Regions from separate parts of the Propionispora vibrioides genome, predicted to be linked through region 2. Evidence: riboswitches for the same ligand, from Rfam matches in the RefSeq annotation. Region 2 holds a riboswitch; the other holds the start of a gene.

Region 1 (4,485 bases), on a different contig from region 2:
GAGCTTCATTGACAGCAGCAACCTGACAGAAGTCCAGGAGTCAATTCAGAAAAATACGGCGGCCATTTTAATTGAAACACCGACCAATCCGCTGATGAAAATTGCCGATATCAAAGCGATTGCCTGTATGGCGGCGCAGCGTGATATTCATACGATTGTGGATAATACTTTCTTATCCCCCTATTTCCAACAGCCCTTACTTTTAGGCGCGGACCTTGTCATCCACAGTGGGACAAAATATTTGTCAGGCCACAATGATACCGTTTGTGGTGCCGTCGTTGCCCGCACTGCGGAGCTGGGGGAACGGATACGGTTCATCCAGAACTCGACCGGCAGCATTCTGGGACCGCAGGATAGCTGGCTGCTGCTGCGGGGCATTAAAACGCTGGCTTTGCGTATGGAAAAACACAGTGCCAATGCGCTTACCATTGCTAAATGGCTGCAAACCCAGCCACAGGTCAAACAAGTCTATTATCCTGGCCTGGAAGACCATCCGGGCAAAGCCATTCAGGATGCCCAGGCTTCTGGCTATGGTGGCATGCTTTCTTTTGATGTGGCCTGTCCTTCGCTGGTTCCACAGGTGCTGTCCCGGGTCCGGCTGATTCAGTTCGCCGAAAGTCTGGGCGGCGTGGAATCTTTGATTACCTTCCCGGCTGTTCAGACACACGCCGATGTGCCGCCCGAGGTTCGGGACCGGCTGGGGGTTTCCGATTGTCTTTTGCGGTTTTCCGTAGGGATTGAGGACGTGGAAGATCTAATTGAGGATTTGCAGCAGGCGTTGCATAATGAAGGATAATGGCCGGAAGAAATGGAGCACTAGGTAACCGCTGATTAAATGAACCTGTCGGGCTGGCGAGAGATTTTTTCGACTGGCAAGGAAGTAAAACCGCAGGAATAGCGGCCCCTATTGCAAGGTTTTGCTGCCGCAGCCAGGCGGAAAAAGATCCGTCAGGACGCGCAGGGTGAATTAATCAGTGGTTACCTAATGGCAAAAAAATCTTGACATTGCCTGTCATTGGTACTATCATGTAAGTAACAAGTTGGTTTGGATGGTAGGCTGATCAGAAAAACTGAAGGCCAAAGGAGATGCTTGCTGCAGCTTCTTTGGCCTTTTTTGTTTATGTGGCGTTTCCTGACCATACCAACAGCAGTTTATACGCCGGATCAAACTGAAAATTTGGTATAGGTCGTATTTGTTCGTGCATAACTATAACCTGGGCTTGATACATTATCATGTAAATTTAAAATATAAACGGGGGTATTTACTATGTCACGTATTGTTAAGAATTTGACCGAATTAATAGGTAACACTCCTCTACTGGAATTTGGCAACTATCGTAAGAACAAAGGGTATGAGGCAGCTGTTATTGCTAAATTGGAATATTTTAATCCTTTAGGCAGCGTTAAAGACCGGATCGGCTATGCCATGATCGCCGATGCGGAAGAAAAAGGCCTGCTTGACAAAGATACTTTGATTGTTGAGCCCACCAGCGGCAATACCGGTGTAGGGCTGGCTTTTGTCGCAGCAGCCAAGGGCTATAAATTGGTGCTGACCATGCCGGAAACCATGAGTATTGAAAGAAGAAAATTACTTAAGGCGTTGGGAGCCGAACTTGTTTTGACGCCGGGTGCGGAAGGCATGAAAGGGGCTATTAAAAAGGCCGAAGAAATTGTGGCGGAAAACCCGAAGGCCTTTATTCCCCAGCAGTTTAAAAATCCGGCCAATCCGGCTATTCACCGCAAGACTACGGCTGAAGAAATTTGGCGCGATACCGACGGCAAGGTTGATATTTTTGTCGGCGGCGTAGGCACGGGCGGTACCATTACCGGTGTTGGCGAAGTTTTGAAACAAAAAAATCCTAACATTAAAATTGTAGCGGTTGAACCGAAGGATTCGCCTGTTTTGTCGGGCGGCAAACCGGGTCCCCATAAAATCCAGGGTATCGGCGCCGGGTTCGTGCCGGACGTGTTCAATAAAGACGTCATTGATGAAATTATTCCGGTAAGCAATGAGGATGCTTTCGCCACCGGCCGGGAACTGGCCAGAACCGAAGGCCTGCTTGTCGGTATTTCCAGCGGTGCGGCAGCCTATGCAGCAACCCAACTGGCCTTGCGTCCGGAGAATAAAGGAAAGACCATTGTAGTGCTCTTGCCGGATACCGGTGAACGGTATCTGTCGACAAGTTTATTTGAAGAATAATAGTAGGCTCGGCTGATCGGACATGACGAAGGCTGGAGTTTGCACTGCGATGGCGCAAACTCCAGCCTTATTTCTATACCGGTGGCCGGCTCTCGCAGAGGGTTCTGTTTTTCCCTTTATTTAAGAACGGCTACCGGGAATGGCATGATCCAAACTTACCGGACATATACTACCTGTAAGCAGCTCAGCGTGCGCTGAGACAGAAAACTGGTCTGCTTGCTTGGCGGTAAATAGTTATTGACACTGTTATTACCCTATGATACTATTTCATATAAGTTGATAAAGTAGCTCTTATCCAGAGAGGTCGAGGGACTGGCCCGAAGAAACCCGGCAACCGGCAGCAATGCAGTGGTGCTAATTCCAGCAGGATAATTAATCCTGGCGATGAGAGGAAAGTATGACCCCAAACCCTTTCCTTGGAAAGGGTTTTCTTAGTTTCAACCCGGCCGATACAAACTGCTTATAGAGGTGTGAGCATGGCAAATACAAAAAAGAACGTAAGTGCGGTGCAGCAGGAAGTTGTGCCCCAGGCGGTTATGGACCAAATTGAAAAGGTTATTAATAGCACATTGCACGGTTCAGTTACCTTAATCGTCCAGGACTCCCGTATTATCCAGATTGAGCGGGTCGAGAAAATTAGATTATGCTGATACGATAAAGGCAATGGAAAAGATATAGTTAGCAGCGGGGGGAGGCGGCGAGGATTTATGCCTGCAAAAAAGGAAGCAGTTTCACAGGAGGCGGCCAATCAGGCTAAATCGCAGGCTTTGCGCAAACGGATCGCAGAGGCTGTGGACGGACTGAAATTTGGCCAGGTGGTCATTGTGATCAAGGACGGCAAGGTCACCCAGCTTGACCGGACCGAAAAACAGCGGTTTACCGGTGTTGAAGGGATTTATGGTGACGGAATATAACGATAAACCGATAAAATATTACAGGCGGCGGGGACTGGCCGAGACCGGGCAAAGACTGGTAAAAAAAGGCTTGACTTGCTGAGGGCTTCATGGTATTTTATAACAAAAGAAGATAGTGAATAAGCTGATCAGAAAGACTGAAGGCTAAGGAAACACCTCGAGTGCTTTCCTTGGCTTTTTTATTATCACAACAATATAGCGAATAGAGAGGGGTACATATTATGGCATTACCGGAAAACTTGAAATTTGACTCAGTGGCTGTCCACGGCGGACAAGAACCCGACCCAACCACAGGTTCCCGAGCAGTTCCGATTTATCAAACCACATCCTATAATTTTCGCGACAGCGAACATGGCGCCAATCTATTCGGTCTAAAGGAAGCGGGCAATATTTATACCCGTATCATGAATCCTACCACTGACGTATTTGAAAAACGGGTAGCGGCCTTGGAAGGCGGCGTTGGCGCCCTGGCCTTTGCTTCCGGTCATGCTGCTATCAGCGCGGCTATTTTCAACATTGCCCAGGCCGGTGATGAAATTATCAGCTCGTCAACGCTGTACGGCGGTACCTACAATATGTTTACCTACACCCTGCCTCGTTTGGGTATTAAGGTAATCTTAGTCGATCCCAGCGATCCGGAAAACTTCCGTAAGGCCATAACGCCGAAAACCAAGGCTATTTATGGTGAAACCATCGGCAACCCTAAAATTGACGTGTTTAATTTTAAAGCCGTAGCGGCTATTGCCCATGAAAATGGTATTCCCTTGATTATTGACAGTACCTTTGCCACGCCTTACCTGTCACGGCCGATTGAATTCGGCGCCGATATTGTTATTCACTCGGCTACCAAGTTTATTGGCGGTCATGGCAGTTCGATGGGCGGTATCGTGATTGACGGCGGTAAGTTCAACTGGGACAACGGCAAGTTCCCGCTGCTTAGCGATGCCGATCCCAGCTATCACGGCCTGAGCTATACCGAAGCGTTAGGCGAAGCGGCATTCATTACCCGCCTGCGCATCCAGGTGTTGCGCGATTTAGGCGCTGCCCTAAGCCCGTTCAACAGCTTCCTGTTTTTGCAGGGCCTGGAAACGCTGCATCTCAGAATGGAACGGCATAGCCAGAATGCCTTGGCAGTAGCTGAATTCCTGGAAAGCCATGAGCAGGTATCGTGGGTAAGCTATCCGGGCCTTGCCAGTCATCCGGATCATGAACTGGCTAAGGAGTACCTGGCGAAAGGGGCCGGTGCTATCTTAACCTTTGGCATTAAGGGCGGCCTGGAAGCGGGTAAGAAGTTCATTGACTCGCTCAAGCTTTTCTCTATTCTGGCCAATGTGGGCGATGCCAAGTCGCTGGTTATCCACCCGGCCAGCA
Region 2 (4,485 bases):
CGAAATCACTTGTTTCACCCGTGAAAACATGACAGTCTGCTCCCTTAGGCTAAATATAGATAAGTTCTTTACAGCTTTTAGCTTTTTGGCTGGCAGCAGCTTCCTGACGTGACTGCGGGAATAGGGCCAGTTCGACGGACTGCCCCTGCATTCTTAATTCAGAAGCCTTTTGAATAGCCTCCGTCAGTTTGCCGGTTTCCCAGCCCACATACCACTCACGAAAATCAGCGTCCAGTGAAATACCCTGCCGTTCCAATGCCAGCAATACCCGCTCTATTCCTAAGGCAAAGCCGGTGGATGGGCAGTCAACACCGAAGGAAGACACCATATTATCGTAGCGTCCGCCACCGCATAGCGGAAATCCCAGTCCGGGCGTATAGCCTTCAAATACCATGCCGGTATAGTATTCAAAATCCCGGATGATCCCTAAATCAAAATTGACATACTGCTCCACACCGTACCCTTTCAGCAGGCAGTAAATATCGGACAGGTTGTCTAGAGCGGCCCGGCTGACCGGATTCTTAACCATCGCGTAGGCTTGGTCCAGCAATTCTTCTTTGCCGTACAACAGCGGAATCTGCCGCAGCAAAGCCTGAACGTCAGAGCTTAGTCCGCTGGCCGTCAGAATTTCTCCCAGGCCGACCACATTACGATTTACCATACATTGCTTGACCTTTTGGCGCTGTTCGGCGGTCAGGCGGCTTTCTTCCATGATTCCGTTGATAAATTCCACCTGGCCAATATTAACCTGAAAGGTTTGCAAACCGGGATCCTTCATTGCCTGTACAGCCAAAGCAATAATTTCTGCGTCGGCCGCCGGTCCCGGAACGCCCAGCAGTTCTACTCCGGCCTGATAGAATTCACATTGCCGTCCGGCCTGCGCCTGCTCATAGCGAAATACATTGGTTAAATAGAATAAGCGGAGCGGCAAACTGTTTTCTTTAAGCCGGGTAGATGCCACCCTGGCAATGGGAGTAGTCATATCCGGGCGTAGCGCCAGAATGTGATTCTTTTTATCAAAAAACTTGAACATATTCTGCGTCATCTGCTCGTCACTGCCGGCAGACAAAGTTTCCAGATATTCAAAAGTGGGTGTGACCACCTCATCATAGCCCCACTTGGCAAATAATCCGGCCAGCGAACCTTCCACAATCCGTTTATATTTTGCTTCCCGCGGCAAAAAATCTCTGGTGCCGTAAGGAATTTGCGGTACAAATTCATTTGTCTTCATTAAATGGTTACACTCCGTTTCAACATAAATTCAATAAAAACTTACTCTTTTCCCTTTTCGTCAAGCCGCGAAAGAACAATGCCATATCCGTCGGCGCCGTAATTCAGGCAGCGTTTCACGCGGCTGATGGTTGCCGTACTGGCGCCTGTTCTTGCCACAATATCATCATAGGTCGACCCCAACTGCAACATCCGGGCAACCTCCAAGCGCTGCGCTAGAGACTTAAGTTCCCCAATGGTGGAAACATCTTCAAAAAACTGATAACACTCCTCTTCATCCTGCAACAGTAAAATAGCCTGAAACAGTTGATCAATCAACGGATCCTTTAGTTTAGGATTCACCGGCATGGCTAGTGTCACTCCTTATTTTTCCATACTGTATATCAATATATTATATATTCGTGCAGCTAAATAGATTTCCTTCTTTATTCCTTTTTTTCTTTACTCTGTGAAAACTTTATTAAAATGTCCGTTTAAGAAAGATATTATCCAAACAATCTTCTTGACACATACAAAAAACCATGATAGGATTTAAAAAATGAATGATATTATTTATCATCTAGAGTTGGCTGAGGGACTGGCCCAATGAAGCCGCGGCAACCATCCGGAAGGAACGGTGCCAATTCCTACAGGATTTTATCCTGGCAGATGAGAGAAGCCCAAGAGTATGTGCTGGTCTCTTCGCTGCGAAGAGATCTTTTTATTTGCGCGAAAGGAAGGAGCCCCATTGATTAGTTTAAACGGGATTGAAAAAGTATACCACAGTCAGTCCGGCCAAATTCATGCTTTACGAGGCATTAACCTGGAAGTCAAGGCTGGTGAAATTTTCGGAGTAATCGGTAAAAGCGGCGCCGGCAAAAGTACGCTGATCCGCTGCATCAACCGTCTAGAGCAGCCTACGGCCGGAACAGTGATCGTCGACGGTCAGGACATCACAAAGCTAACGGAAAACGAACTCAGGGAATCACGAAAAAAAATCGGCATGATTTTTCAGCATTTTAATTTACTCTCCTCCCGCACGGTTTTTGACAACATCGCTTTCCCCCTTGAATTGGCCGGCTACGCCAAACAGGATATTGAGGATACGGTAGTCCGTCTCTTAAAATTGGTCGGGTTATCGGACAAACGCGATCAATACCCTTCACAGTTAAGCGGCGGTCAAAAACAACGGGTAGGTATCGCCCGGGCTTTGGCCAACCGCCCCAAGGTATTACTTTGCGACGAGGCCACTTCGGCCCTTGACCCGCAAACTACCAAGTCCATTTTGGAATTATTAAAGGACATTAACCGGGAGCTTAAATTAACCATCGTCCTCATAACCCACGAAATGCATGTTATCAAAGAAATCTGCGACCAGGTGGCAGTTATGGAAAATGGTTTGATTATCGAGCAAGGACCTATTTTGGATATCTTTACCCAGCCCCAGGCAGCCATTACCCAGGAATTTATCGGCACCATCATGAATCACGATTTGCCGGATCATTTTAAAGATATGCCCCTTTCGCGGACACCGCTTCCCGACAGTAAACTGTTGCTGCGTCTTTCGTTTATTGGCGATGCTGCCGGCGAGCCAATCATTGCCGGGATGATCCGGCGCTTTGATATCGATGTAAGCATTCTTTACGGAAATATGGATCATATCAGAAATGTCTCCTTCGGTACATTAATTGTTGAATTATCAGGCAACCAGGATGCTATCCATAGGGCGCTTGAATATACCAAGGCACACGAAGTGGGAAGCGAGGTGATCGGCTATGTCCCAAGACATGCTTATGCTGCTGTTTGAAGCCCTGCTTGACACAACCTATATGGTTGCTGTTTCCACATTGATTTCCACCCTGCTCGGTATACCGCTTGGTGTTATCCTGGTTGTTACCGATAAGCGAGGCATCCTGGAAAGTCTGTACATCAACCGTGTTTTAGGCAGTATTGTAAACGCAGCCCGTTCTACTCCCTTTATCATTTTAATGGTGGCCATCATTCCCTTAACCCGCTTATTAACAGGCACCTCTATCGGCACCAATGCAGCTATCGTTCCATTAAGTCTGGCGGCCATTCCCTTTGTCGGCCGGGTTGTGGAGTCGGCTCTGAAAGAGGTTGATTACGGGGTGGTTGAAGCCGCGCAGGCCATGGGAGCCTCTCCATTTGAAATCATCCGCAAAGTATTGATACCGGAATCGCTTCCTTCTATTATATTAGGGATCACCTTAACCATCATCAACTTGATCGGTTACTCGGCCATGGCCGGTGCGATCGGCGGCGGCGGTCTGGGCGATTTGGCAATCCGCTATGGTTATCAGCGGTTCCGCGCCGATATTATGCTGGCCACGGTAGCCATTCTAATTGCTCAGGTCCAAATCGTTCAATCCTGCGGTGACTATCTGGCCCGCAGAGTAAACAAAAGGTAAGTGCTATTCGTTTTCCAAGCAAGACCATATATCTATTATTTTTTAGGAGGATTCATTATGAAAAAACTGGTTTTACTCATGGTTTCCCTATTAGCATTGACGGTTCTTTTCGCTGGCTGCGGCAGTAATGATAAAAAAGAACCCAATGCCACTGCTGCCAAAACGGTGTTAAAGGTAGCAGCTACCCCCGTACCGCATGCTGAAATTCTGCAGGTGGTTAAACCCATACTGGCAAAAGAAGGCATCGACCTTCAAATTGTGGAAATGAACGACTATGTCCGTCCGAACATTGCCGTTGCCGAGAAAGAACTGGACGCCAATTTCTTTCAACATACGCCTTATCTGAACAAATTTGCCGCAGAGCATAATTTGCAATTAAGCAATATTGCCGGCGTACATATTGAACCGATGGGCATCTACTCCAAAAAAGTAAAAGCGCTGACCGAAGTTGCCGCTGGCTCGCAGGTAGCGATTCCCAACGACCCCACCAATGGTGGCCGGGCACTGGTTTTATTGGAAAAAGCCGGTCTGCTGAAACTGAAACAGGGAGTCGGCATTAACGCAACTGTAGGCGATATTGTTGAAAATCCTAAAAATCTAAAAGTAACCGAGCTGGAAGCGCCTCAACTGCCCCGCGCTTTGGACGATGTAGCCATTGCCGTCATCAATACCAACTATGCTTTGGAAGCAAAGCTGGTGCCGACCAAAGACGCTCTGTTTATTGAACAGAATGACTCGCCGTTTGTCAACATTTTAGTAGTTCGCAAAGGTGATGAGAATCGTCCGGAAATTCAGAAACTGGCCAAAGCCTTAACGTCTGATGAAGTGAAGAAATTCATCAACGACA

The links. Region 2 has a riboswitch for S-adenosylmethionine ahead of BMW43_RS07050 (methionine ABC transporter ATP-binding protein). Riboswitches for the same ligand answer to the same signal wherever they lie in the genome.
Region 1: another riboswitch for S-adenosylmethionine. It lies ahead of BMW43_RS12945 (YezD family protein); the one in region 2 lies ahead of BMW43_RS07050 (methionine ABC transporter ATP-binding protein).

Annotation. Positions count from the first base shown of each region.
Region 1 is NZ_FODY01000016.1:17,386-21,870, reverse strand. It holds gene BMW43_RS12955 (trans-sulfuration enzyme family protein) at 1-796, shown strand, start outside; gene cysK (cysteine synthase A) at 1,268-2,200, shown strand; SAM riboswitch class I at 2,489-2,591, shown strand; gene BMW43_RS12945 (YezD family protein) at 2,677-2,850, shown strand; gene BMW43_RS12940 (YezD family protein) at 2,908-3,114, shown strand; gene BMW43_RS12935 (homocysteine synthase) at 3,336-4,485, shown strand, end outside.
Region 2 is NZ_FODY01000006.1:83,998-88,482, forward strand. It holds gene BMW43_RS07035 (HDIG domain-containing metalloprotein) at 1-30, opposite strand, end outside; gene hisZ (ATP phosphoribosyltransferase regulatory subunit) at 50-1,231, opposite strand; gene BMW43_RS07045 (YerC/YecD family TrpR-related protein) at 1,273-1,578, opposite strand; SAM riboswitch class I at 1,783-1,885, shown strand; gene BMW43_RS07050 (methionine ABC transporter ATP-binding protein) at 1,958-3,016, shown strand; gene BMW43_RS07055 (methionine ABC transporter permease) at 2,985-3,638, shown strand; gene BMW43_RS07060 (MetQ/NlpA family ABC transporter substrate-binding protein) at 3,696-4,485, shown strand, end outside.